Regions from separate parts of the Rhizobacter sp. P5_C2 genome, predicted to be linked through region 3. Evidence: predicted binding sites of a transcription regulator. Region 3 holds the regulator's gene; each other region holds the start of a gene.
The links. Region 3 encodes FliA, which starts transcription of late flagellar genes. Its sites were predicted from a motif close to CTAAAGTTTNNNNNNNNNNNGCCGNTA; they were not measured.

Region 1 (9,410 bases), on a different contig from region 3:
CGACCAACGACGTCATCACCGTGACGACGACCGACATGACGGGTGATGCCAGCATCACCGCCGTGACGGCCGGCACCGTCGTCATCGACAGCACGACCGACTCGGCCGCGCTGAAGACCGTGATCGACAACATCGACGGCGCGATCGACAAGGTCAACAGCGAGCGCGCCATGTACGGTGCGGCGCAGAACCGCTTCGACTCGGTGATCTCGAACCTGCAGACCTCGGTCGAGAACCAGTCGGCTGCCAAGAGCCGCATCACCGACGCCGACTTCGCGTCTGAAACGTCGAACCTGTCGCGTGCCCAGATCCTGCAGCAGGCCGGCACGGCGATGGTGGCGCAAGCCAACCAGCTGCCGCAGCAAGTGCTGTCGCTGCTGAAGTAAGCCGCCAGGCTCGCTTCTTCAAGGCCCCGCCCGGGAAACCGGGCGGGGCCTTCTCGTTTGGCGGATGAAAAGGCGGGTCGAACCGGCTCATTTCCCGGTTTAACCCCACTCCAGTTCTCGGAACAATCACTTCCACAGGTTCCTCGCCCGGGATCTGCGGTCCGGATCCACTGAAGGATGCTGACGGGGCGGTGTGCAACAGCACACCTTTCATGTCGGTGGCCAACGGTGATTCGCGCCGGGTCTGACGCAGGGCATTACCCCCCTGCGGCAAGCGCCGGCGCATTTCGCCGGGAGTCATTGATTCTTGAGGAGTGCTTCATGCCACAAACCATCAACACGAACATCGTTTCGCTGAACGCGCAACGAAACCTGAATTCTTCCCAGTCCGCGCTGGCCGTCTCGATGCAGCGCCTGTCGTCCGGTTTGCGGGTCAACTCCGCGAAGGACGACGCCGCGGGCCTCGCGATCGCCGAACGCATGAACGCGCAAGTGCGCGGCATGAATGTCGCGATCCGCAATGCCAACGACGGCATCTCGCTGGCGCAGACCGCTGAAGGCGCGCTGGCCAAGGTGGGTGACGCGCTGCAACGGATGCGCGAACTGTCGGTGCAGGCCCGCAACTCGACCAACAGCGGCAGCGACAAGGATTCGCTGAACAAGGAATTCCAGCAGCTGTCGGCCGAAATCGGCCGCGTGCTCGCCGGCACCACGTTCAACGGCCAGCCGATTCTCGCGTCGACCGGCGTCCAGACCTTCCAGGTCGGCGCCAACACGACGGTCAACGACACGATCGACATCAACACCGTCGACATGACCGTCGATGCCTCGATCACCGCGGTGACCGCCGCGACGACCGTGATCGACAGCACGACCGATTCGACCGCGCTGGCGACCGTGATCGACAGCATCGACCAGGCGCTGAACCTGGTGAACGACACGCGTGCCACCTACGGTGCGAGCCAGTCACGCTTCGATTCGGTGATCTCGAACCTGCAGACCAACGTCGAGAACCAATCGGCCGCCCGCAGCCGGATCATGGATGCCGACTTCGCCGCGGAAACCGCCGCGATGAGCCGGGCGCAGATCCTGCAACAGGCCGGCAACGCGATGGTGGCGCAAGCCAACCAGCTGCCGCAGCAGGTGCTGCAGCTGCTGAAGGGTTGATGACCCGCCTGTCGGTCGCGGCATAAAAAGAGCGAAAAAAGTCGCACCCCGGGCCTCAAGTTGCCGACTGTGATTCCGATACACGCGATATCGGATTCCCCTTTGGGGGAGCCCTTCCTCTTTTAGGACTGTGGCAGCGAGGCCTCCTCCGCTTGCCGTCCACTCTTCCGAAAGGTCACGGTCATGGCATCAGTTACATCAGCAGGCATAGGCAGCGGCCTCGACGTCGAATCGATCATCACGAAGTTGATGGCGGTCGAAAAGCTGCCGGTCGCGCAATTGCAGACCGAAGCGACGAAGGTCCAGACCAAGATCTCCGCGTACGGATCGATCCAATCCGCGGTGTCGAGCTTCCGCGACGCCGCGCAGGCGCTGACCCGGTCCGCGACCTGGGGCGCGACGACGGCCAGCTCGGCCGATGCGTCGTCGATCACCGTCTCCAGCGGCTCCAGCGCCGCGGCCGGCAACTATGCCGTCAGCGTGTCGAAGCTGGCCGCCGCGCAGTCGGTGGCGAGCACCAGTTTTGCCTCCAGCAGCACCGTCGTCGGTGAAGGCGGGCTGACGATCGACGTCGGCAGCTGGGACGTGACCGAGCCGGGCTTCAAGGCCCGCGCGACCATCAATTCGATGAACATCGCGATCAGCGCGACCGACACGCTGGCCGACGTGCGCGACAAGATCAATGCCGCCGCCGGCGGCGTGTCGGCTTCCATCGTCACCGATTCGAGCGGCGCGCGGCTGGTGCTGTCATCGTCCTCCACCGGCGTCGACAACGGCTTCCGGGTGACGGCCAGCGGCAGCGGCCCGTCGGCGTTCGCGTACGACGCGACCGACGGCAGTGCCGCGATGACGCGCACGCAGACCGCCTCCGACGCGAAGGCGAAGATCAACGGGCTGGAGATCACGTCGGCGAGCAACACGCTGAACGACGTGGTGCAGGGCCTGACGATGAACCTGCAGAAGGTCACCACCGGCGACGTGCAGGTCAGCGTCGCGCAGGACAACACCTCGATCAAGAGCGCGCTGACGAACTTCACGGCCGCCTACAACGGCCTCGCGTCGCTGCTGAAGACGCAGACCAAGTACGACGACGCCACCAAGACGGCCGGCACGCTGCAGGGCGACAGCACCGCGGTGTCGCTGCAGCGCCAGCTGCGCTCGATGCTGACCGGGACCGGCTCCGCTTCGAGCGCGTTCCCGACGTTGTCCTCGATCGGGCTGGAGATCCAGACCGACGGCACGCTGAAGATCAGCGACACCAAGCTGACCAGCGCCCTGGGCAACCTGACCGAGATGAAGAAGGCGTTCGCCAACAGCGACACCGTCGACTCGGCCAACGACGGCTTCGCGCAGAAGCTGCGCGCGCTGGGCGACCAGGTGCTGGGCACCGACGGCTCGCTGGCCGCCCGCACCACCGGGCTGAACAGCTCGCTGAAGGACAACCAGGAACGGCAGGACAACATCACCGACCGGATGACGGCCACCGAGAAGCGCCTGCGTGCCCAGTACACCGCGCTCGACACGAAGATGGCGGGGCTGAACACGCTCAGCACGTACATCACGCAGCAGATCGCCAACTGGAATAAAAGCACCGGCTGACGCTGGAACCCCGCAGGGGCGACGTTTGGCCGAACCCATGAAACACCGTTCGGACTGAGGTATCGAAGGCCCGATGCGGTGCAGGCATCAAGCAGGCCTTCGATACCTCAGTCCGAACGGTGTTTTCACTGGCGCAGGTGCCTGCAACATCCCTTCACACTTGAGGTTGAAATGGACCCTGTTTCACCCCCCTTGTGCAGCCTAAAGGCGGCGAAGGGCGGGCCGATAAACAGTGCATCCAGTCACGCACAAGGCCAACAACATGTTCGGATCCGACTACTCCGCATCGCCCTTCGGCGGCCGCAGCAATGCCTACCAGGCGGTGCAGGTCGGCACCAAGGTCGACGGCGCATCGCCGCACCAGCTGATCTCGATGCTGTTCGACGGGCTGATCGATTGCATCGCCCAGGCGCGCGGCGCCATCCGCAACAAGAACATCGAAGAGAAGGGCCGCGCCATCAGCCGCGCGGTGCGCATCGTCGACGAAGGCCTGAAGGCCGGCCTGAACCTGAAGGAAGGCGGCGCGCTCGCGGCCCAGCTGAACGACCTGTACGCCTACATGACCTTGCGCCTGACCCAGGCCAACCGGCACAGCGACGAGGCGGCCCTCGACGAATGCGTCTCGCTGATCGAGCCCCTGCGCAGCGCGTGGGCCCAGATCGACATCAAGACGGCTGCCTGAAGCGCCGCCTGACCACCGGACCGCACACCATGAAGCACTTCCAGATCGACCGGTCGCATGACATCGGAGACCACCCCATGAACAAGGCCCTGCTGAACTACTACGAAGCCATCGAGCGCGCCAGCCAGGACATGCTCGAAGCCGCCCGCGTCGGCAACTGGGACCACGTGGTCAAGCTCGAAGGCGCCTGCGCCGTGCTGATCTCGCAGCTCAAGCATGCCGCCTCGCAGCGCCCGCTGGATTCCGAGGAAGCCCAGTTGAAATCGCGCATCATGCAGCGCATCCTCGTCAATGACGCCGAGATCCGCCACCTGGCCGAACCCTGGCTCGAAGACCTGGACGCGATCCTGGCGGGCAAGCCGAAGACCGTCCACTGACCCCCTGATCCACCGACCCGCCGAGCCGGAGCCGAACTTGGACACGATGCCGATGCCGCTCGATGCGCTGGCCGCCACCCATGGCGGGCTGGACGACTTCCGCATCTCCGCCGTGCCCGAGGTGCTGGCGATGCTCAAGCGCTTGCAGGACGGCAACGTGATCGTCCACCTGAACGGCAGCGACGGCGCGACCTACACCACCACGCTGTGGTCGTTCGATCCGGTGCGCGGCGTGATCGGCTTCAGTGCCGAAGCCGAGAGCAACCAGGTGCAGTCGCTGGTCGAGTCGGCCGATGCCGTCGCGGTCGCCTACCTGGACAGCATCAAGCTGCAGTTCGACGCGGTCGGGCTGGTGGTGGTGCACAACGGCCGCAACGCCGTGCTCAATTGCGCGATGCCGCGCGAGCTGTTCCGTTTCCAGCGCCGCAGCGGGTTCCGCGTGCGGCCGCTGCTGCGCAGCACCCCGATGGCGCGCGTGCGCCACCCGGCCATCCACGAGATGCCGCTCGCGCTGCGCGTGCTCGACGTGAGCATCGGCGGCTGCGCGCTGTTCCTGCCCGACGACGTGCCGCCGCTGCCGGCCGGCGTGGTGCTGAACGGCGTGCAGATGGACCTCGATGTCGACACGCGGATCCACGTTGCGCTGCGCCTGCAGCACGTGACCTCGATCAACCCCGATTCGCGCGGCGTGCGCCTCGGCTGCGAGATCGTCAACCCCGCCAGCGACGTCACGCGCGCGCTGCAGCGCTACATCGATCAAACGCAAAAACGGCAGCGCCTCCTCAACGGCGGCTAGCTTCTCGCGCGCTCCGCCGGGCGTGGCAAGATCGCCCCCTGGTTGAACAACGAAGGCCAGCGCGTGCGCATCCAGATCGAGCCCGGTGTGAGGCTGTTCGTCGACGTCGAAGGCCCCGGCCTCGTTCCCGACGGCAACGGTGTGCGGGAAAAACCCAGCCTCGTGCTGCTGCACGGCGGCCCGGGTTTCGACCACGTGGCCTTCAAGCCCGTCTTCTCCCGCCTGGCCGACCTGGCCCAGATCGTCTACTACGACCACCGCGGCCACGGCATGAGCGACCGCCGCCCGCCGTCGGAGTGGACGCTCGACACCTGGGCCGACGACCTGGTGCGGCTGTGCGACGCGCTCGGCATCGTCAAGCCGATCGTGCTCGGCCAGTCGTTCGGCGGCTTCGTCGCGCAGCGCTACATCGCACGCCATCCGGCGCATGCGTCCAAGGTGATCCTGTCCAGCACCGCCGGCAGCATGGCGATGCCGCGCAAGCTCGCGATGTTCGAACAGCTCGGCGGCGCCGAGGCGCGCGCGGTGGCCGAGCGCTTCTGGGCCGACCCGAACGACGAGAACAATGCCGTGTACCAGCGGGTGTGCAAGCCGCTGTACAACCCGAGCCTGGTCGGCCGCGTCGAGAGCGCGCCCTGGCGCTTCACCGCGCCGGAGATCCTGCAGGCCTTCATCCGCGGCGAGCAGCGGCAGATGAACCTGCTGCCCGGGCTGGCTGCCGCGCAATGCCCGGTGCTGGTGCTGGCCGGCGAACTCGACCCGGTGTGCCCGCTCGAAGACGCGCAGGACATCGCCGCGGCGCTGCCGGAACGCTGGCGGCATTTCCATTCTTTCCCCGGCATCGGCCACGGGGCCTGGCGCGAGAAGCCGAACGAGGCTTTCGACGTGCTGCGCCGCTTCATCACCGACCCGGTTTGATGCCACGCCAACGGCCAGGATGCCCGCGATGACCACCGAAGAACTGTTCCGAGAAGACGCTGCGCTCGACGACTGCGAGGCGTGCATCACCGCGCTCGACGAGGCCGGCGTGCAGCTCGACCGCACCGTGTTCTACCCGCTCGGCGGCGGGCAGGCCGGCGACCGCGGCGAGCTGCGGCTGGCCGACGGCGGCGTGCTGCAGATCGCCGACACCCGCAAGGGCGCGGCGCCCGGCGAGATCGTCCATGTGCCGGCACCGGGGCAGGAGGCACTGCTCGCGACGCTGGCGGTGGGCCAGCCGGTCACCGCCCGCATCGACCGTGCGCGCCGCGAGCGCCACATGCGCTTCCACACCGCCACGCACCTGCTGTGCGCGCTGGTGCCGCACCCGGTCGACGGCTGCTCGATCACCGCCGAGTCGGCCCGGCTCGATTTCCACATGACCGACCCGCTCGACAAGGCGGCGCTGACCGCCGGCCTCGCCCGCCTGGTGGCCGGCGCGCACCCGGTGCGCCACCGCTGGATCAGCGAGGCCGAGCTGGACGCCAACCCCGGCCTGGTGCGCAGCATGAGCGTGCAGCCGCCGCGCGGCCTGGGCCGGGTGCGGGTGCTGGAGATCGAAGGCGTCGACCTGCAGCCCTGCGGCGGCACGCACGTCGCGAACACGGCCGACATCGGCGCGGTGGTCGTCACGAAGATCGAGAAGAAGTCCGCGCAGACGCGGCGCGTGGTCTTGGGGTTCGCGGCACCGGCGGCATGAGCGGGAACGGCGACGTCGGCCACGACCAGCGGGAGCTGCACTGGTCGCACACGCGCTGGGGGGCGGAGCCACCCTCGCTGCCGATGCTCGATCCGGTGCTGATGGGCGTGCTGCTGGAGCACATCAACACCCGCGTCGCGGTGATCGGCCGCGACGGCCGCTACCTGTACGCCAACCTCGAGGCCTTGCGCTTCATGGGCCTGCCGCCCGAGCGGGTGATCGGCCGCCACATGTCCGAGGTGCTCGACGACGGCGTGTACCGCAGCTTCGTGCCGATTTTCGAGCGGCTGTTCGCCGGCGAATCGCTGCACCTGCAGGGCTGGGTCAACTACCAGCTGCAGGGCCGCCGCTACCGCGAGCAGGTGCTGGTGCCGTACACGCCGGGCGGCGGGCCGGTGCAGGCGGTGGTGGTGTGCGGGCTCGACCACACCGACCTGCGGCTGGGCGAAGAAGAACTCGCGCTGCGCCAGGAGCAGCTGCGCGCCAGCGAGGCGCTGAAGTCGGCGATCGTCGACCATGCGCTGGCCGCGCTGATCTCCACCGACGCCGACGGCCGCATCGTCGAGTTCAACCCGTCGGCCGAGACCATCTTCGGGCGCCGGCGCGCCGACGTCGTCGGGCGGCCGGTCAGCGAGGTGATCGTGCCCGAGCGCCACCGCGCGGCCCACGAGGCGGGGCTGCGGCGCATGCAGGCCGGCGGCCCGGCGCGGGTGCTCGGCCAGCGCATGGAGCTGCATGCGCTGCGCGCCGACGGCAGCGAATTCCCGATCGAGATGGTGCTGTGGCGCAGCGATGTCGGCGGCACGGCCTTCTACACCGCGTCGATCGCCGACGTGTCCGAGCGCCACGACGCGGCGCGCCAGATCGAGCGCCAGCGCGAGGCGCTGCGCCAGGGCGAGCGCCTGACCGCGATGGGCAGCCTGCTGGCCGGCGTGGCGCACGAACTGAACAACCCGCTCGCGATCGTGATGGGCCGCGCGACGCTGCTCGAGGAGAAGTGCGAGGACCGGCCCGACCTGCAGCACGACGTGCGGCGCATCCGCGAGGCCGCCGAGCGCTGCGGGCGCATCGTGCGCACCTTCCTGAACATGGCGCGCAGCCGGCCGTCGCAGCGCGGCGCGGTGGCATTGAACGACCTGGTGCGCGCGTCGGCCGACCTGTTGGGCTACACCTACCGCAGCCACAACGTCGCGCTGCAGCTCGACCTGGCGCCGCAGCTGCCGAGCGTGATGGGCGACGGCGACCAGATCTCGCAGATCGTGCTGAACCTGATGGTCAATGCGCAGCAGGCGCTGACGCTGACGGTCGGCGAGCGCCGCGTGCACGTCGCCACCGGCGTCGAGCAGCGCCGCACCGACCGCGAGCCGCGCGTGTGGCTGCGTGTCGTCGACACCGGCCCGGGCGTGGCGCCCGAGGTGCGCGCGCGGTTGTTCGAGACCTTCTTCACCACCAAGCCGGAAGGGCTGGGCACCGGGCTGGGGCTGTCGGTGTCGCGCTCGGTCGCGCGCGAGCATGGCGGCGAGCTGGTGCTCGAGGCGACGACGCAGGGCGCGTCGTTCCGGCTGAGCCTGCCGCTGAGCGGCGAGGCCGAGCCGGTGCCGGACGAGCCGGTACCACCGCCAGCCGAGGTGCCGGCGCTGGCGCAGGTGCTGGTGGTCGACGACGAGCCCGAGCTGGCCGAGCTGCTGCGCGACATGCTGGAGCGCGCCGGCTATGCGGTCGCGACGGCGCTGTCGGGCGCGGTCGCGCTGGAGCTGCTGGAGGCGGCGCGTTTCGATGCGGTGGTGTCCGACCTGCGGATGCCCGACATGGACGGCGCGGCGCTGTGGCGGGCCGCGTCGGCGCGCCAGCCGGAGCTGGCGCAGCGCTTCCTGTTCGTCACCGGCGACACGCTGTCGCCCGATGCGAGCGAGTTCCTGAAGGCGACGCGTTGCGCCGGGCTGGACAAGCCGTTCTCGAAGCCCGACCTGCTGGCGAAGATGGCCGAGATGCTGAAGCCGTAACCGGCTCAGCTGCCGAAGCGGGCCACGTTGCGCTCGCGTGCCTTCAGCGCCTCGACCTCGCGATCACGCGGCTCGGCCGTCGTCACCAGCGAATCGATCAGCGTGCGCGCCGACGCGGCGACCTCGGCCACCGCGCGCTCGAACGCCGCTTCATTGGCCTTCGACGGCACCGTGAAGCCGCTGAGCTTGCGCACGAACTGCAGCGACGCGTCGCGGATCTCCAGCTCGGTGGCCGGCGGCTCGAAGTTGAACAGGGTCTTGATGTTGCGGCACATCGCAAGGTCCTCCTAGCGAAGCTTCCAGGCCAGCAGCACGCCGATGGCCGCCGGCACGGCGAAATTGAGCAGCAGGATCGGCAGCTCTTCGCCGACCGAATAGCCGGCGCGGGCGACGCCCACCCACAGGTTGACGGCGCAGATCAGCAGCCACAGCGCGAGGAAGCCGGCACCGGCCCAGGTGACGGCAGCCGGATAGTGGGCCACGAACAGGCGGGCCAGCACGAGCATCGAGGCGAGCAGCAGCAGGCCGGCGGTCAGGAACAGGATGGTGCGCATCAGGGCTCCTTCGGCGGGATGGCGGGTGGAGAAGGGAATGGCGGCGCAGAGGACTGCCGTTCCTTGCGTCGATTCTGCCGCGCCTCGATGCGCTGGCGTGCGGCATCGGCGGACGAACTCCGGCTGCAGCGCTTCTTCCGGTCGAAGCAATCGGCGCAGTCCAGTGCA
Region 2 (9,410 bases), on a different contig from region 3:
GTGCCCGCCGGCGTGGACGATGCGGCCAAGGTCAAGGCCTCGTACCTTGCCGCCGTCGCGCATGGCACCGAAGCCAATTCATTGATTTCCCGCGAGCTGGCGACCGAGCTGCTGGGCACGATGCTCGGCGGCTACAACATCAGCCCGCTGATCGACCTGCTGGACGACGCCGCGGTCGGCGCCGTCGCCGCCAAGGGCCTGAAGGGCACCTTGCTGATGTTCGACCAGTTCCACGACGTGAAGCTCAAGGCCGACAAGGGCAACGACCACGCTCGCGCGGTGCTGCAGAGCTGGGCCGATGCCGAATGGTTCACGTCGCGCCCCGAGGTGCCGGCGTCGATCACCGTCAGCGTCTTCAAGGTGGGTGGCGAGACCAACACCGACGACCTGTCGCCGGCGCCTGACGCCTGGAGCCGCCCCGACATCCCGCTGCACGCGCTGGCGATGCTGAAGAACGCGCGCCCGGGAATCACCCCGGAAGAAGACGGCAAGCGCGGCCCGATCAAGTTCATCGAGGACCTGCGCGCCAAGGGCAACCTGGTGGCCTACGTCGGCGACGTGGTCGGCACCGGCTCCAGCCGCAAGTCGGCCACCAACTCGGTGCTGTGGTTTACCGGTGAAGACATTCCGTACGTGCCGAACAAGCGTTTCGGCGGCGTGTGCCTGGGCAACAAGATCGCGCCGATCTTCTACAACACGATGGAAGACGCCGGTGCGCTGCCGATCGAGCTCGACGTGAGCCAGATGGCGATGGGCGACGTGGTCGAGCTGCGCCCGTATGAAGGCAAGGCGCTGAAGAACGGCCAGGTGATCGCCGAGTTCAAGGTCAAGAGCGAGGTGCTGTTCGACGAAGTGCGCGCCGGCGGCCGCATTCCGCTGATCGTCGGCCGCGGCCTGACCGCGAAGGCGCGCGAGGCACTGGGCCTGGCGCCGTCGACGCTGTTCCGCCTGCCGCAGAGCCCGGTCGATACCAAGAAGGGCTACTCGCTGGCGCAGAAGATGGTCGGCAAGGCCTGCGGGCTGCCGGTCGTCAACGGCCAGCAGCAGGGCGTGCGCCCCGGCACGTACTGCGAGCCGCGCATGACCAGCGTGGGGTCGCAGGACACCACCGGCCCGATGACGCGCGACGAGCTGAAGGACCTGGCCTGCCTGGGCTTCAGCGCCGACCTGGTGATGCAGAGCTTCTGCCACACCGCGGCCTACCCGAAGCCGGTCGACGTGAAGATGCACCACGAGCTGCCGGAGTTCATCAGCACGCGGGGCGGCATCTCGCTGCGCCCGGGTGACGGCGTGATCCACAGCTGGCTGAACCGTTTCCTGCTGCCGGATACGGTCGGCACCGGTGGCGACAGCCACACCCGCTTCCCGATCGGCATCAGCTTCCCGGCGGGCTCGGGGTTGGTCGCGTTCGCCGCGGCCACCGGCGTGATGCCGCTGGACATGCCGGAGAGCGTGCTGGTGCGCTTCAAGGGCACGATGCAGCCGGGCGTCACGCTGCGCGACCTGGTCAACGCGATCCCGCTGTATGCGATCAAGCAGGGACTGCTGACGGTCGAGAAGAAGAGCAAGAAGAACATTTTCTCGGGCCGCATCCTCGAGATCGAGGGGCTGCCCGAACTGAAGGTGGAGCAGGCCTTCGAGCTGAGCGATGCGTCGGCCGAGCGTTCGGCCGCCGGCTGCACGGTGCACCTGAACAAGGAACCGATCATCGAGTACATCAACAGCAATATCACGCTGATGAAGTGGATGATCGCGCAGGGGTATGCCGATGCGCGCACGCTGGAGCGCCGCATCGCCGCGCAAGAGGCCTGGCTCGCGAACCCGCAGCTGCTGAAGGGCGATGCCGATGCCGACTACGCGGCGGTGATCGAGATCGACCTGGCCGACGTGCACGAGCCGATCGTCGCGTGCCCGAACGACCCGGACGACGTGAAGACGCTGGCCGAGGTGTCGGGCGCGAAGATCGACGAGGTGTTCATCGGTTCGTGCATGACGAACATCGGCCACTTCCGGGCGGCCAGCAAGCTGCTCGAGGGCAAGCGCGACATTCCCGTGAAGCTGTGGGTGGCACCGCCCACCAAGATGGATGCGCACCAGCTGACCGAGGAAGGCCACTACGGCGTGCTCGGCACGGCGGGTGCCCGCATGGAGATGCCGGGTTGCAGCCTGTGCATGGGCAACCAGGCGCAGGTGAAGGAAGGCGCGACGGTGTTCTCGACCAGCACGCGCAACTTCCCGAACCGGCTGGGCAAGAACAGCAACGTCTACCTGGGTTCGGCCGAGCTGGCGTCGATCTGCTCGAAGCTCGGGCGCATTCCGACGAAGGACGAGTACATGGCGGACATGGGGGTGCTGACGGCGGCGTCCGACAAGGTCTACCAGTACCTGAACTTCGACCGGATCAAGGAATACAGCGAAGCTTGAGTCCATCTGCGCTTGCAAAGGCGCGGGTGGGGAGGCTGTGGCTCGCCGGCCGGTGCGGTCTTCGCCCCTTTCGGGGCGAAGACTTCCCTCCGCTGACTGGTTTCATGGCCCGTCGCCGAAACTCCCGTCACTCACTTCGTTCGTTGTGGTCAAACAGTCGGCGACAGTCAGTTCACGAAGCGTGCTGCGCACGCGGGCCATGAAACCAGCCAGCTCCGGCGCCCCGTCCCTATTGGCGCTCCACAGCCTCCCCACCCGCGCCTTTGCGGAACCGCCGTGCTGTGTTTGGGGGGAAAAGATTGAAGTGACCGACGAGCGTGCGGGCGCTCGCGTGCTCGTCGGTCACTTCAATCTTTTCCCCCCAACAAGAGCTGGTGGTGCTTCGCGGGGGGTGAGGGAATGGGCTGGGGGCGATTTCTGAGGCGACGAAGAAGCTCGGCTTCGGGGGTGGCGCGCGCCAGCGCGCTTCGTAGACTGACTCATCGCCACTGTTTGACCACAACGAACGAAGTGAGTGGAGGGAGTTTGGCGATGCACCCACGGAGCCGAGCTTCTTCGTGGAGTCGGCGCCCCCCTGGGGGCGTCGACCGCCTCGGCATGAGCCCCCAGCCCATTCCCTCACCCCCCGCGACGCGCAGCAGACACGCCAGGAATCAATCCCGCTCGGGCGCTATCTCAGTGGCGTAGTCGACCAGTGCGCCCAGGATGTCCTGCGCCCGCTCATCCTCCGCCAGCGCTTCTGATTCCTGCAGCGCATCGATCCGGTCGAAGAAGGCCTGCAGCGTCAACGCGCCCCCCGCCCCGTCGTGCAGCTTGTGCACCCGGTGCTCCAGCCACTGCGCCTGCTCGGCCTCGCTGAGCGTCTGCGGGAAATTGCGAGCCCGGTAGCGGAACAAAATCTCCGCCAGCCGCGGATCGGCGAACGCCGGCCGCTTGTCGGCCAGCTGCTGCGGCGACAACCCGCGCAGCCGCTGCAGCGCCTTGCGGTCTTCGTTGCCGACGAAGCCGCCGTACAAATCCTCGTCGACATCCGGCTTCGCGCTCGGCGCCGGCCGCTCGAACACCGCCGGCCACATGCCGGCCAGCAGATGCCCCTGCTTCGCGGCCAGTTCCGCATGCGCCATCGCCAGCGGCACGTCGACGCCCCACTTCGCCGCCACCGCATCGCTCAGCGTCTTCAGGTTGCCGATCACCATCGGCGACTTGTTGATGTGGATCGTCTTGATCGGCAGGCGCGCCACGCCGTCAGGCAGGTCGTCCGCCTTGCTGAACATGCGCAGCCGGATCGTCTCGACGTCCAGCGTGAACAACTCCGCAGGGTCGTGGGCCAGGTCCCACACGATCACTTCATTCTTGTTGCTCGGGTGCGGCGCGAGCGGCCACACCAGCGCCATGCAGCCGCGCTCGACGCCGTACATGCCCGAGATGTGCAAAAACGGCCGGCCCACGCCCATCTCCTGGAGCACCTCGTCCTTCTTGCGCAGCTTCAGTGCGAAATCCCACAGCCGCGGCTGGCGTGACTTGATCAGCTTCGCCAGCGCAATCGTCGCCCGCACGTCTGACAAGGCATCGTGCGCCGCCTCGTGCGACAGCCCGTTCGCGGCCGTCAGGTGCTCCAGCTTGAACGACGGCCGCCCGTCGTCATGCGTCGGCCAGGTGATGCCCTCCGGCCGCAGCGCCCAGGTCAGGCGCACGACATCGAGCAGATCCCAGCGCCCGCACTGGTTCTGCCACTCGCGCGCGTACGGGTCGATCAGGTTGCGCCAGAACAGGTGGCGCGTGACCTCGTCGTCGAAGCGGATCGTGTTGTAGCCGACACCCACCGTGCCGGGCTGCGCCAGCTGCGCCTCGATCGCGTCGGCGAACGCATGCTCCGGCACGCCGCGCTCCAGGCAGGCCTGCGGAAGGATGCCGGTCAGCAGGCAGGACTCCGGATCGGGCAGGTAGTCGGGCGCCGGCTGGCAATACACCATCAGCTCGCCGCCGGGCAGCTCGTTCAGCTCGGCATCAGTGCGGATGCCGGCGAACTGGGCCGGCCGGTCATGGCGCGGCACGCGGCCGAAGGTTTCGTAGTCGTGCCAGAGAAACGTGAAATCGGTCATGGCGCGCAATCTACCAGCACCGGCCGATGCGGACCCAAACCAGACGGATTGCGCAAACAGCGCCGTATCCCCGCCTCATTTGCACCTTAAGGGTTCGGCACATGTATCCGATATTCCCGTTTGACTGGGTCCGGTTTGGAGCAGGTGCACGCACACCCACCGACCCCGCAAACGAATTCCACACAAAGGACGCCCTTCATGGCCAGCATCATTCAGTTCCTGACGACCGCTCAGATCGCCGGCTTGTCGACGAAGTCCATTGCCGGGCTGACGACCGAGGACTGGGCCGCGTTCAACACCGCGCAGTTCCAGGCACTGACGACGACGCAGGTCGCCGCGATCCCGTCGACCAACATCTCCGCGATCGGCACCGCCGAACTCGCCGTGATGGAGACGCAAGACCTGCGGGCGCTGAGCTCCACCGCGCTGCGCGCACTGAACTCCGACCAGCTCGGCGCCTTCAACTCCGACCAGTTCGCCGCGCTGACGACCGCCCAGGTCGCATCGCTGACGACCACGCAGATCGCGCACCTCGGCACCGACGACCTGAACGCGCTGACGACCAACCAGTTCGCCGCGCTGACCACCGCGCAGGCCGCGGCGCTGACCTCCGACCAGATCCCGACGCTCGAATCGTCGGACCTGCGCTCGCTGAGCTCGGCCGCGATCCGCAACCTGTCGACCGCGCAGATCGATGCGCTGACCTCCGACCAGATGGGCCAGCTGACCACCTCGCAGGTGGCCGCCATGACGACCGCCCAGCTGGCCAACCTGGTCACCGACGACCTGAACGCGATGAACACCGCGCAGTTCGCCGCGCTGTCCACCGCGCAAGTCGTGGCGCTGACGCCGACGCAAGTCGCCGGCCTGCAGTCCGATGACCTGCGTGCCCTGAGCACCGCCCAGTACGCCGCGATGACGACCGCCCAGGTCGCCGCGCTGACGACCGACCAGCTGCCCAACCTCGAATCCAGCGACCTGCGTGCGATCAGCACCGCCGCGCTGCGCCAGCTCAATTCCGACCAGCTCGGCTCGCTGACCAGCGACCAGTTCGCCGCCCTCACCACCGGCCAGGTCGCCGCGCTGACGACCACCCAGCTGTCGACGCTGGGCACCGACGACCTCAACGCGCTGACGACCACGCAATTCGCCGCGCTGTCGACCGCCCAGGCCGCTGCGCTGACCACCGACCAGATCCCGACGCTGGAGACCAACGACCTGCGCGCGCTGAGCACCGCCGCGCTGAAGGGCTGGACCACCGCGCAGATCGACGCGCTGACCTCCGACCAGATGGGCGCGCTGACCACCGCCCAGGTCGCCGGCCTGACGACCGCGCAACTGGCCAACCTGACCACCGACGACCTGAACGCGCTGAACACCGCGCAATTCGCCGCACTGTCCACCGCGCAAGTCGTGGCCCTGACCCCGACGCAGATCGCCGGCCTGCAATCCGATGACCTGCGCGCCCTGAGCACCGCCCAGTACGCTGCACTGACCACCGCGCAAGTCGGCGCGCTGACCAGCGACCAGATCCCGAAGCTCGAATCGTCCGACCTGCGTGCCATCAGCACCGCCGGCATCCGCGGCCTGAACAGCGACCAGTTCGGCGCACTGACCTCCGACCAGGTCGGCTCGCTGACCACCGGCCAGATCTCGGCGCTGACGACCGGCCAGCTGTCGTCGCTGACCTCCGACTCGCTGAACGCGCTGAGCACCACGCAGTTCGGCGTGCTGTCGACGGCCCAGGCCGCCGCGCTGACCTCCGACCAGATCCCGCACCTCGAATCGTCGGACCTGCGTGCGCTGAGCACCGCCGCGATCCGCAACTGGACGACCGCCCAGGTCGATGCGCTGACCAGCGACCAGATGGCCCAGCTGACGACCTCGCAAGTCGCCGCACTGACCACCGCCCAGCTGTCCAACCTCGTCACCGACGACCTGAACGCGCTGTCGACGAACCAGTTCGCCGCGCTGTCCACCGCGCAAGTCGCCGCGCTGACGCCGACGCAGATCGCCGGCCTGCAGTCCGATGACCTGCGCGCGCTGAGCACCGCCCAGTTCGCCGCGCTGACGACCGCCCAGGTCGCCGCACTGACCACCGACCAGATCCCGAACCTCGAATCGAGCGACCTGCGTGCCATCAGCACCGCCGCGCTGCGCCAGCTGAACTCCGACCAGCTCGGCTCGCTGACCAGCGACCAGATGGCCGCGCTCACCACCGGCCAGGTCGCTGCACTGACGACGACCCAGCTGTCGACGCTGGGCACCGACGACCTGAACGCGCTGACGACCACGCAGTTCGCGACGCTGTCGACCGCGCAAGCCGCCTCGCTGACCACCGACCAGATCCCGACGCTCGAATCGTCGGACCTGCGCGCGCTGAGCACCGCCGCGCTGCGCAACTGGACGACGGCCCAGATCGACGCACTGAGCTCCGACCAGATGGGCCAGCTGACGACCGCCCAGGTCGCCGCACTGACCACGTCCCAACTGGCCAACCTGAGCACCGACGACCTGAACGCGATGAACACCGCGCAGTTCGTCGCGCTGTCGACCGCGCAAGTTGCCGCGCTGACCCCGACGCAGATCGCCGGGCTGCAATCCGATGACCTGCGCGCGCTGACCACCGGGCAATACGCCGCGATGACGACGGCACAAGTCGCCGCGCTGACCAGCGACCAGATGCCCAACATCGAGTCCTCGGACCTGCGTGCGATCAGCACCGCCGGCATCCGCGGCCTCAACAGCGACCAGTTCGCCGCCCTGACCTCCGACCAGATCGCGTCGCTGACGACCACGCAGGTGGCCGCGCTGACGACCACGCAGATCGCCTCGCTGGCCTCGGACGACCTGAACGCGCTGAGCACCGCGCAATTCAGCGCGATGTCGAGCGCGCAGACCGCCGCGCTGACCACCGACCAGATCCCGCACCTCGAATCGTCCGACCTGCGCACGCTGAGCACCGCCGCACTGCGCAGCTGGAGCACCGCCCAGATCGATGCGCTGAGCTCCGACCAGATGGGCCAGCTGACCACCGCGCAAGTGGCCGGCCTGACGACCACCCAGCTGACGAGCCTGAACACCGACGACCTGAACGCGATGAACACCGCGCAGTTCGCCGCGCTGTCCACCGCCCAGGTCGCCTCGCTGACCGTCACCCAGATCGCCGGCCTGCAGTCCGATGACCTGCGTGCGCTGAGCACCGCGCAATACGCCGCGATGAACTCGGCCCAGGTCGGCGCGCTGACGACCGACCAGATCCCGAACCTCGAATCGGCCGACCTGCGCGCGCTCAGCACCGCCGCGATCCGCGCGCTGAACACCGACCAGATCAATGCGCTGACCTCCGACCAGATGGCCCAGCTGACGACCGCCCAGGTCGCCGCGCTGACCTCGACGCCGCAGGTCGACGGCCTGAACACCAACAACCTGAACGCGCTGACCACCGCGCAGTTCGCCGCGATGACGACCGCCCAGGCCGCCGCCATCACGACGACGCAGATGTCGAACCTGGAGACGCAGGATCTGCGTGCGCTGAGCACCGCCGCGATCCGCGCGCTGAACAGCGACCAGCTGGCCGCGCTGAACTCCGACCACATGGGCGCGCTGAGCACGGCCCAGGTCGCCGCGCTGTCGACCACCCAGGTCGCCAACCTGACCACCGAAGACCTGAACGCGCTGAACACCGCCGACTTCGCCGCGATGTCGACCGCCCAGGTCGCCGCGCTGAAGGTCAGCCAGGTGGCCGGCCTCGAGACCGATGACCTGCGTGCGATGACGACGGCGCAATTCGCCGCGCTCAGCACCGCACAAGTCGGCGCCCTCACCAGCGACCAGATCCCGCACCTCGAATCCTCCGACCTGCGTGCCATCAGCACCGCCGGCATCCGCGGCCTGAACAGCGACCAGTTCGCTGCGCTGACGTCGGACCAGGTCGCTTCGCTGACGACCGCGCAAGTCGCCGCGCTGACGACGACGCAGCTGGCCTCGCTGAGCTCCGACTCGCTGAACGCGCTGAGCACCGCCCAGTTCGCGATCCTGTCGACCGCCCAGGCCGCCGCGCTGACCACCGACCAGATCCCGCACCTCGAATCGTCGGACCTGCGTGCGCTGAGCACCGCCGCGATCCGCAACTGGAGCACCGCGCAGGTCGATGCGCTGAGCTCCGACCAGATGGGCCAGCTGACGACCGCGCAAGTGGCCGGCCTGACGACCGCCCAGCTGAGCAACCTGGTCACCGACGACCTGAACGCGATGAACACCGCGCAGTTCGCCGCGCTGTCCACCGCGCAAGTCGCGTCGCTGACGCCGACCCAGATCGCCGGCCTGCAGTCGGATGACCTGCGCGCACTGAGCACCGCCCAGTTCGCCGCGCTGAACACCGCGCAAGTGGCCGCGCTGACGACTGACCAGATTCCGAACCTGGAATCGGCCGACCTGCGTGCGATCAGCACTGCCGCGCTGCGCCAGTTGAACTCCGACCAGCTCGGCGCGCTGACCAGCGACCAGATGGCCGCGTTGACGACCGCGCAAGTGGCTGCCCTGACGACCACCCAGCTGTCGCAGCTGGGCACCGGCGACCTGAACGCCCTGACGACGACGCAGTTCGCGACGCTGTCGAGCGCGCAAGCCGCCTCGCTGACCACCGACCAGATCCCGACGCTCGAATCGTCCGACCTGCGTGCGCTGAGCACCGCCGCGATCCGCAACTGGACCACGGCGCAGATCGACGCGCTGACCTCGGACCAGATGGGCCAGCTGACGACCGCGCAAGTGGCCGCGCTGACGACCGCCCAGCTGAGCAACCTGGTGACCGACGACCTGAACGCGATGAACACCGCGCAGTTCGTCGCGCTGTCGACCGCGCAAGTCGCCGGCCTGACC
Region 3 (9,410 bases):
GGCCCCGCAACCGGCACCGGCCCCCGCGATGGAAGTCAGCGACGACGTCGCACGCCTGTCGATGAGCACGCTGTCGTTCCAGGACTACGTGCGTGAGCGCATGCTCAAGCGCCGCCAGGCCGCCCTGCAGCATGGCCGCGACAACGAACCCAGCTTCATGCCCGACGACGAGCCGTCGCTGCCGACCGCGCTCGAACAGCGCCTGGCCGAACGGCAGGCGATGCACCCGGCACCGGCGCAGCATGCGCCGATGCAGGCCGTCGGTGGCCGCAGCCCAGCGCTGCGCGAACCGCCGGTGCTGCGCGAGGAAATCCGCGTGCAGCAACAACAGGCCGCCGCCGCGGCCGCCCAGGCGCATGCCCAGGCTCAAGCGCATGCACAGGCCCTGGCCGATGCGCGTGCCCAGCAACACACCCCCGCTCCGGTGCCCGCCGCGCCGGTTGTCTCGCTCGCCGATGCCCGCGCCAACGGCAACGCCTCCGCCCGCCGCGACCAGCAGGACATGATGAACGAGCTGCGCTCGATGAAGGGCCTGATCGAAGAGCGCTTCGGCGCGCTGGCCTTCATGGAGAAGCTGCAGCGCCAGCCCGCCCAGGCGATGCTGATCCAGAAGCTGCTCGACACCGGCTTCTCGCCGGCGCTGATCCGCAAGCTGGCCGAGAGCCTGCCGAACGACGTGAGCGACGAGACCGCGTGGGCCGCCAACATCCTCGAGCGCAACCTGATCACCGGCGAGAACGACGCCGCGCTCGAAGACCAGGGCGGCGTCTACGCGCTGATCGGCTCCACCGGCGTCGGCAAGACGACCAGCGCCGCCAAGATCGCTGCCGCCTTCGCCACCAAGCACGGTGCCGCCAACCTCGGCCTGATCACGCTCGACGCCTACCGCGTCGGCGCCCACGAACAACTGCGCGCCTATGGCCGCATCCTCGGCGTGCCGGTGCACACCGCGCACGACCGCGCCTCGCTCGAAGACCTGCTGGAACTGCTGGCGGCCAAGAAGATGGTGCTGATCGACACCGCCGGCATGGCGCAGCGCGACAGCCGCACCCGCGAGCTGCTCGACATGCTGGCCCACCGCTCGATCCAGAAGCTGCTGGTCGTCAACGCCGCGGCACAGGGCGAGACCATCGAGGACGTGATGGTGTCGTACCGCGCCGCCGCCTGCAAAGGCATCGTGCTCTCGAAGCTCGACGAAGCCGTCAAGCTGGCCCCGGCGCTCGACGCGCTGATCCGCCACAAGCTGAAGGTCGTCGGCGTCGCCAACGGCCAGCGCGTCCCCGAAGACTGGCACCGCCTGTCGGCCCACGCGCTGGTGCATCGCGCACTGCGGGCCAACACCGGCACCGCCTACCGCATGGATGCCGACGACGTGAACCTGATCTTCACGGCGCGCCAGCCGGCGCTGCGCACGCGCGGCTCGCTGCACGCCTGATCGATCGTTCGATCAAACACGAACAGCCCCCCTAGCCTCGTCCTCAGCGCCCCATGCACGACGCCTTCGACTCCTCGTTCCCGCAAGACCAGGCCCACGGCCTGCGCCAGCTGTTCGGCCAGACGCGCGTGCGTTTCGTGCCGGTGGTGGCCAACCCGAACATGGCGTTCGGCGGCGTGATGCTGGAGCGCCTGTGCACCGCCTTCGGCGAGCTCGGCGCGCACGTGCTGGTGATCGACGCCTCGGACCGCGCGCCGGCCCCGGCCGAGCTGACGGCCGTCGGCCTGACCGGTTGCGTCGAGCCGCTGTCGCACCAGGTGTCGTACCTCGCCGCGCGCGGCCTGCCGATCCGCTATGTGGATGCGCACGGCAGCACCGCCAACTTCCTGCAGGCCGCAGCCGATGCCGCGCCGCATGCCGACGTGGTGCTGGTGCATGCCACCGAGACCGACCTGTGCCGGCTGTTCATGCGCAGCGAGGCCCGCCCGCTGCTGCTGGCCGACGACCGCCCGGCCAGCGTGACCCATGCCTACGCCGCGATGAAGCTGCTGACGCAGCGCGCCGGCCTGATGGTGCACGACCTGCTGCTCGGCGCCGCCCCCCATTCGCCGCGCGCCGAACGCATCGCGCAGCAGATCGCTTCCTGTGCCGATGGCTTCCTGGGCGCCGTGCTGCGCGACTGGATGCACGTCGATCCCGCGTCCGACGTCAACGACCCGCCCACCCCGGCCCTGCGCCGCTGGGCCCGTGACGTGCTGCAGCCTGCCGCCGCTGAAGTTGCCTATGCCACCGGCTTTCCGGTGCGTCGCGATTTCGCGCAGCAGGCCCTGAACTGAATTCCCCCGGAGCTGACCCCATGTATACCGCCAAAGGCCAACTCGACGTTAACTCGATGCTCAAGCAGTACAGCTCGCTGGTGCGGCGCCTCGCTCACCAGATGATCGCGAAGCTGCCTGCCAACGTCGAGATCGACGACCTGATCCAGGTCGGCATGATCGGGCTGACCGACGCGCTGAGCCGCTTCGACGCGGCGCAGGGCGTGCAGTTCGAGACCTTCGCGACGCAGCGCATCCGCGGCGCGATGCTCGACGAGCTGCGCGGCAACGACTACCTGTCGCGCGGCACGCGCAAGCAGCAGCGCACCATCGAATCGGCGGTGCACAAGCTCGAGCAGAAGCTCGGCCGCGCGCCTGCCGAAAGCGAGATCGCCCGCGAGATGGGCATCACGCTGCCCGAATACCAGGAACTCCTTGGCAAGGTGCGCGGCACCCAGCTGGTTTACCTGGAGGACATGTCGGGCGACGATGGCGACAATGATTTCCTCGACCGGCACGTGGCCGACGAAGGGATCAACCCGCTTGCGCAGCTGCAGGACCAGCGCATGCGCCAGGCCCTGGTCGACGGCATCAAGACGTTGCCGGAGCGCGAGCAGTACGTGATGAGCATGTACTACGAGCACGACATGAACCTGAAGGAAATCGCGGCCGTGCTGAAGGTGACCGAATCGCGCGTCTGCCAGCTACACAGCCAGTCCATCGCCCGCTTGCGCGTCAAGCTGCGCGAGTGGTGATCACCGAGACCGAGACACCATGTTTGCAATGTTCAGGAAGGGACGCGAGCAGTCGCCCAACGAGCCGATCGAGCCCGTCGTGACTGCAGCAGCCGGCGAGCCCGACCTGCGGGCCGCGGTGCAGTCGATCGGCAAGCAGGCGTCCAGCGTCGGCCGTGATGCGGCCGAGGTGCGCGGGCTGCTCGACGACGCCAGCAAGGTGTCGGCCCGCCAGGCGCAGGCCGTCGTCGCGCTGGTCAGCCAGCTGAGCGAGGTCACGCGGGCGCAGCAGGCGATCGGCGATGTCACGGCCGGCAGCCTCGATGCGGTCGGGCGTGCGCGTGAGGCGGTCGAAGCGGTCGGCACCGAGGTGGCCGGCATCGTCGACACGCTGCGCGAGGTGGCCGCGGCCGCCAGCGAGATCACGCAGATCGCGCTGCAGACGCGGCTGGTGGCGTTCAACGCCTCGGTCGAGGCCAAGCGCGCCGGCGAGGCCGGGCGCGGTTTCGGCGTGGTGGCCGATGCGGTGAAGGACCTGGCCTCGAAGGTCGAGGGGTCGTCGAAGGCGATCATGAGCACCGTGGGCGTGCTCGACACGCGCATCGGGGCCTTGTCGCGCGAGATCCAGGCCAAGCCGGGCGAAATCAGTCAAGGCGGTTTCCACAAGGCGCTGGCCGATGTGGAGGCCGGGGTCGCGAGCATCACTGCCGCGGCGACGCAAAGCCGCGAGATCTGCGGCGGCGTCAACCTGCAGATGGGCGTGATGCAGTCGGAGATCCAGCAGACCACCGCGGCGCTCGACAACGCGATGCGCCGCAGCGAGGCCTTTTTGAAGGTGTCGGAGCACCTGATCGAGCTGGTGGCCGAATGCGGCATCGAGACCGAAGACACGCCGTTCATCCAGGCCGCGATGGAAGCGGCCGCGCAGATCGGCAAGCTGCTCGAGGATTCGCTGCGCACCCGCACGATCTCGCCGGCCGACCTGTTCGACGAAGCCTACAGGCCGCTGCCGGGCACCAACCCGGCGCAGCACGCGACCAAGTTCATCGAGCTGGCGGACAGGCTGTTCCCGCAGGTGCAGGAGCGCGTGCTGACGCTGAGCCCGAAGGTGGTGTTCTGCATCGCGGTCGACCGCAACGGCTACGTGGCGACGCACAACAAGAAGTACTGCCACCCGCAGCGCGGCGACCTGGCCTGGGACACGGTCAACAGCCGCTACCGCCGCATCTTCAACGACCGCACCGGGCTCGCTTCCGCGCGCAACCAGCGCCCGTTCCTGCTGCAGACCTACCGCCGCGACATGGGCGGCGGGCAATTCGTGCTGCTGAAGGAAGCCGCCGCACCGATCACGGTGCAGGGGCGGCATTGGGGTGGGGTGCGGGTGGCGTTCAACTTCTGATCTATTGCTTGTCGACGTGAACCCGGCATTTCTCGCCGTTGAGTCGGTCGATATTTTCCTTGGTGTCGCCGTCTAAACTCATGCTTCCCAGGTATATGTGCTTGGGATGAAGGCTGGTTTTGCTGTAAATGGCCTTCCAGAGCCAATCCTGATCTGTCAAGCCGTTGCCTTCCAGCATTATTCTTGTGATGTCGAGCGCAAGAAGACTCTCAAACGCCACGCGATCCTGCCGGCTCAACCCGGTGTTGCTGAGATTGAGTTCGACGTCTCTGTGGCGGGCATGGCTCAGCGATTCGCAAATTGATTTCGCCTCGCGATCGCCCAAATTTTTCTGCCCTCCCAGATTCAGCTTGATCGGGTGCATGCGCTTCTCCAGATCACGCATGAAATTGGATACTGCAGTGAGATCTCCCCTGCTGAGGGGGCCGATTCTCTCGGCGCTCAGCTCAAGAGATGAATCCCTCAAGAGGAGATAGTGAAGATAGGTGGCGGTGATTGGCAGGCGATAAATCTGCTTGCCTTTCGGCAAGATCTGGCGCAGAAAATCCCCCTTCCTGCGATCTATCGGGGAAGAACCGGAAACGTCGGGTGACAACTTTTTCCCCGAGTATTCGAGCAATGCAGTGAATTCATCTTCTGACAGCTGCTGAACCGATTTGATGAAATTGACGGGATCCTGTTCCTCTGGCTGCTCAGCGATGAGTTTGTCCAGGATTTTTACAGTGGCACCGTTGATGACCTGGCTGATGGGGGCGGCAATGGCCGAAGCAGCTTTCACCGTTGCGGATCGTTGACTCTGGGTGCCATCGGTCTCGCTGGATGTGCTGGTTTCGAAGGCTGTCCTGACCGTGAGCGCTGCCTCGCGTTTCAATTTTTCATTTTTGCGCGAATGAATTGGCGCCTGCGCTTGTTTTTCATCATCTTTGGCGACTGTGCGTGAGCGGGGCGACTTGAAACAACGAAACATGGCCTGGTTCCTGGCTGAAGATTGAACGAGGGAATCTGCATTTCAATCTCCCTTTGCCTGGATCTCGGCAGTGACCAAACGTCTGATTGAACAAGCTGAATCCGCTGGAGATCAGGTGAGTGACATCCCGAGCGAAATCGATCCACGCAAGGTTCGTTTGTTCAGAGGGCGGGGACTCGATGAGCGCCTCGGTTTCGACGGCTTGGTATCGTCCTGCCTTCACGAAGGAGAGTTCGCCGCATGATCTGGCCGCTGCCCGCTCTGCTCGCCTGGGCCTTGGCCTGGGCGCTCTTCCTCGGGCTGCAGCGCGCGGCCGTGCCGCTCGGCGTCGCGCTGCTGCTGGCCACCGCGCTCGGCGGTTTGCTCGCACTGCTGCCGATCGTGGCGGCCACGCGCTGGCGCCGGATCTTCGTCGCACTCGGTTTCCCGCTGTCGTTGCTGGCGTCAGGCCTCGCCGGGGCATTGCCCGCCTGGGCGTGGCTGCTGCCGATGGGCGCGCTGCTTGCCCTCTACCCCGTTCACGCCTGGCGCGATGCGCCGGTCTTCCCGACGCCGCGCGGTGCGCTGCGTGGGCTGTCGGCGCTCCTGCCGCTGCCCGATGGCGCACGCGTGCTCGATGCCGGCTGCGGGCTGGGCGACGGGATGCGGGAGTTGCACGCGGCGTATCCGCGGGCGCTGCTCGACGGCATCGAATGGAGCTGGCCCGTCAGGCTGCTGTGCGGCCTGCGCTGCCGGCTGCGGCGCATCCCGGCGCGCGTGGTGCGCGGCGACATCTGGAAGGCCGATTGGTCCGGCTACGAGCTGGTCTACCTGTTCCAGCGGCCGGAGAGCATGCCGCGCGCCGTCGCGAAGGCGCAGACGGAGATGCGCCCGGGGGCGTGGATGGCGAGTCTGGAGTTCGAGGCGCAGGAACTGCGCCCGGTGGCACGGCACATCTGCCCGGATGGGCGGCCGGTGTGGCTGTATCAGGCGCCGTTCAAGGCGCGCTGAACATGAATCAGGCCTGGACGAACCCGCGGCTGCCGCGGTCGGCAGGGCCGTTCGCGGAATACACCGCCGCCGGCCGCTCGCGCGGCATCAGCACGTCGATCGCGCGATCGAGCGCCGCAGTGGCACGCGCCAGCGATTCGCGCTGTGCCGCCACCAGGCCGCCGGCCAGCGCCAGGCGCTCGCGCAACGGGGTGGGCACCGGGCCGCTGCGGGCCGCGCGGGTGAAATGATCGACCGCGCGCGCCAGCGAGCGGTGCAGTTCGGTCGCATGCAGGTCGATCGCCGCGCTGTCGCGCGTGCGAAGCGCCTCGCCCAATGAGGCGAGTTGCGTCTCGACCGCGCCGAGGGTGGCCTCGAGTTCGGGCGAGGTTTCGTACGCGGGAATCACCGGCTGCTGCATGACGAACGGGTGGCCAGGGGCCGTTGAAGAAATCGAGACAGAGACCGAGACAGAAAGCCGAACCGCTGAACGATCAGTGGCCCAGCACTTCCCGGGCGTTGGCGATCAGCTTGTCGGCGATGGCTTCCGGATTGACCTTGAAGCTGCCGTTGTCGATCGCGTCGGAAATGCGCTTGACCTTGTCGGCGTCGAAATCGGCCGAGGCCGAACCCGCGCCGGTCAGCGACGACGCCGCGCTCGACAGCGAAACGGTGGTGCTGGCTTCGGGGGCCGCGGCGCCGACAGCCGGGGTGGCCTGTTCGGTGGGCTTGGCGGTCGTCCCTTGCTTTTGCGTGGTGCTGCCGACCGCCTGGGTGGGGGCCGCAGCTTCTGCGTGATTGCCGATCTTGATGCTCATGAAGGACTCCTTGGGTCGGGACACTGGGCCCGGCCTTTCAACATGCACGGTGTATCGGCCCGCCCGTTGGCGACTTGAGGGCTATCGCCCGAATTGTTGACCCTGGGACGGTTTTTCACAATGCGAGTTCCAACTGGTGTTCCGCGACCGCGACACCCGTCACGAGACGGCCGCTTTCGGTGCGCACGCGCGCCGGCTGGCCCTCGATGCCAGCGGTCACTGCTTCGCCCGAGCCCGCCACTGCGTAGCCGTCGCCGACGGCCCGGATGCGCACGGTGTCGCCCGGGGCGAACCATTGCCGGGCCTTCAGCGTGGCCTGGCGCACGCCCTGGCCGACCGACACCGAGCGGGCCAGCACGCGCCCGACCAGCGCCGAGGCGTCCGTCAGCGCCGGGCTGGCCTCTTCGGCGAGGTCGACCTCGGTCTCCCGGACATCGCCGGCCGCCAGCACCTGGCCGCCCGGCATCGCCTGGTTCATGACCAGCGCCTTGCCCCAGACCTTGACGGTCACCGGCAGGTAGATGTTCCACGGCGTCGCACCCTGGGTGCAGCGCAGCCCGACCCGGGTCTTGCCCCAAAGCCGGGTGTTCGGCGTCAGATAAGCCTGGACCTGCTGGCAGGGCGCGAGGCGCAAGCGCGCATCCATCGGTCCGGCGACGACCTCGACACGGCCCGGCAGCGCCGGGTTGTTGCCGAGCTGGGCCTGCACGAAGCTGAGCGCCTGCTGTTCCAACGGTGATGACGCAGCGGGCGCTGCCGCCCCGGCCGCAAAGGCGGCGCCGCCCATCGCCACGCAGGCGACGAAAGCGATGAAGGCAACAAGGGCAGGGGCTTTGTTCACGTCTCGACTGTAGGAGCGTGCTGCCGTGGGCAAGCGTCCGAAATGGCGGACAAACCGGCCGCTATTCCCGCTTATGTTTCAGAAGGCGCTGCCCACAATCCTTTCACATCGCCCATGGCCTCGGCACCCACCGAGGCCACGGACCGAAAGGAAACGCCGCCATGCTGAACACCCTGACCAACTCGCTCGACTTCCAAGGCTCGGCGCTTGCGCTGCGCTCGGAGCGCCAGCGTCTGATCGCCAGCAACATCGCGAACGCCGACACGCCGGGCTACGTCGCCCGCGACATGAACTTCGCCCAGGCGCTGCGCGAAGCCACCGGCAGCCAGCAGAGCGCGGCCGTGCCGACCACCACGCAGGCCGGCCACATCGGCATCGACAGCGGCCTGACCGGCGCGCGCGCCGAATCGAACCTGCTGTACGCGACCCCCAGCCAGACCAACCTCGACCGCAACACGGTCGACATGGACCGCGAGCGCGCCAACTTCGCCGACAACTCGGTGCACTACGAAGCGACGCTGCGCTTCATCAACGCCAACGTGCGCACGATGCTCGAAGCGATCAAGGGGCAATGATGAGCATGTTCCAGATCTTCAATGTCTCCGGCAGCGCGGTCAGCGCGCAGTCGCAGCGCCTGAACGTGGTGGCGTCGAACCTCGCCAACGTCGACACCGTGGCCGGCCCCGATGGCCAGGCCTACAAGGCGCGGCAGGTCACGTTCCAGACCGAAATGATGGGCCAGCTCGGCCAACCCGGCGGCCCCGCGGCGGCCGGCGTGAAGGTGAGCACGATCACCGAGGACCAGACCCCCGGCCGCAAGGTGCACGACCCGAAGCACCCGCAGGCCGATGCCGAGGGCTACGTCACGTACAGCAACGTCAACGCGGTCGAGGAGATGGTCAACATGATCTCGGCCTCGCGCTCGTACCAGAACAACGTCGAGGTAATGAACACCGCCAAGACCTTGCTGATGAAAACACTGCAGATGGGCCAGTGAGCCTGCCTGACCACGAAAGCACCCCATGGCCGTCGACACCGTCACCAACAACTACGCCGCGCTGAACACGAAGTCGTCCACCGACACCAGCGCCACCACCGCGGCCGAAAGCTCGGAGCGCTTCCTGAAGCTGCTGGTCGCGCAGATGCAGAACCAGGACCCGCTGAACCCGATGGACAACGCGCAGGTCACCAGCCAGATCGCGCAGATCAACACCGTCAGCGGCATCGAGAAGCTGAACGGCACGGTCGGCGGCCTGTCGACCCAGTTCCTGCAGATGCAGGCGGTGCAGGGCGCCTCGCTGGTCGGCCGCGAGGTGATCGTGCCGGGCAACAAGATGGACATCGCCGACAAGGTCGGCACGGGCGGCTTCCAGATCGATGCGGCCGCCGACAACGTGAAGGTCGAGGTGCAGAACGCCGCCGGCCAGACGCT

Region 1: the regulator FliA is predicted to act here: its motif matches at 3,354-3,380, upstream of fliS (flagellar export chaperone FliS).
Region 2: the regulator FliA is predicted to act here: its motif matches at 4,613-4,639, upstream of ACXJLU_RS23640 (SPM autocatalytic domain-containing protein).

The regions. Positions count from the first base shown of each region.
Region 1 is NZ_JBFULV010000067.1:23,326-32,735, forward strand. It holds gene ACXJLU_RS22385 (flagellin domain-containing protein) at 1-386, shown strand, start outside; gene ACXJLU_RS22390 (flagellin N-terminal helical domain-containing protein) at 708-1,553, shown strand; gene fliD (flagellar filament capping protein FliD) at 1,737-3,152, shown strand; gene fliS (flagellar export chaperone FliS) at 3,415-3,834, shown strand; gene ACXJLU_RS22405 (flagellar protein FliT) at 3,912-4,211, shown strand; gene ACXJLU_RS22410 (flagellar brake protein) at 4,258-5,007, shown strand; gene ACXJLU_RS22415 (alpha/beta fold hydrolase) at 5,050-5,925, shown strand; gene ACXJLU_RS22420 (alanyl-tRNA editing protein) at 5,954-6,685, shown strand; gene ACXJLU_RS22425 (hybrid sensor histidine kinase/response regulator) at 6,682-8,688, shown strand; gene ACXJLU_RS22430 (DUF2277 domain-containing protein) at 8,694-8,963, opposite strand; gene ACXJLU_RS22435 (hypothetical protein) at 8,976-9,242, opposite strand; gene yidD (membrane protein insertion efficiency factor YidD) at 9,242-9,410, opposite strand, start outside.
Region 2 is NZ_JBFULV010000075.1:7,170-16,579, reverse strand. It holds gene ACXJLU_RS23650 (bifunctional aconitate hydratase 2/2-methylisocitrate dehydratase) at 1-2,424, shown strand, start outside; gene sbcB (exodeoxyribonuclease I) at 3,078-4,526, opposite strand; gene ACXJLU_RS23640 (SPM autocatalytic domain-containing protein) at 4,725-9,410, shown strand, end outside.
Region 3 is NZ_JBFULV010000103.1:36-9,445, forward strand. It holds partial or broken gene flhF (flagellar biosynthesis GTPase FlhF) at 1-1,435, shown strand, start outside; gene ACXJLU_RS26975 (MinD/ParA family ATP-binding protein) at 1,489-2,271, shown strand; gene ACXJLU_RS26980 (RNA polymerase sigma factor FliA) at 2,292-3,005, shown strand; gene ACXJLU_RS26985 (methyl-accepting chemotaxis protein) at 3,025-4,383, shown strand; gene ACXJLU_RS26990 (hypothetical protein) at 4,385-5,350, opposite strand; gene ACXJLU_RS26995 (hypothetical protein) at 5,421-5,594, shown strand; gene ACXJLU_RS27000 (class I SAM-dependent methyltransferase) at 5,591-6,340, shown strand; gene ACXJLU_RS27005 (hypothetical protein) at 6,348-6,740, opposite strand; gene flgM (flagellar biosynthesis anti-sigma factor FlgM) at 6,814-7,137, opposite strand; gene flgA (flagellar basal body P-ring formation chaperone FlgA) at 7,253-7,978, opposite strand; gene flgB (flagellar basal body rod protein FlgB) at 8,140-8,553, shown strand; gene flgC (flagellar basal body rod protein FlgC) at 8,553-8,975, shown strand; gene ACXJLU_RS27030 (flagellar hook assembly protein FlgD) at 9,001-9,410, shown strand, end outside.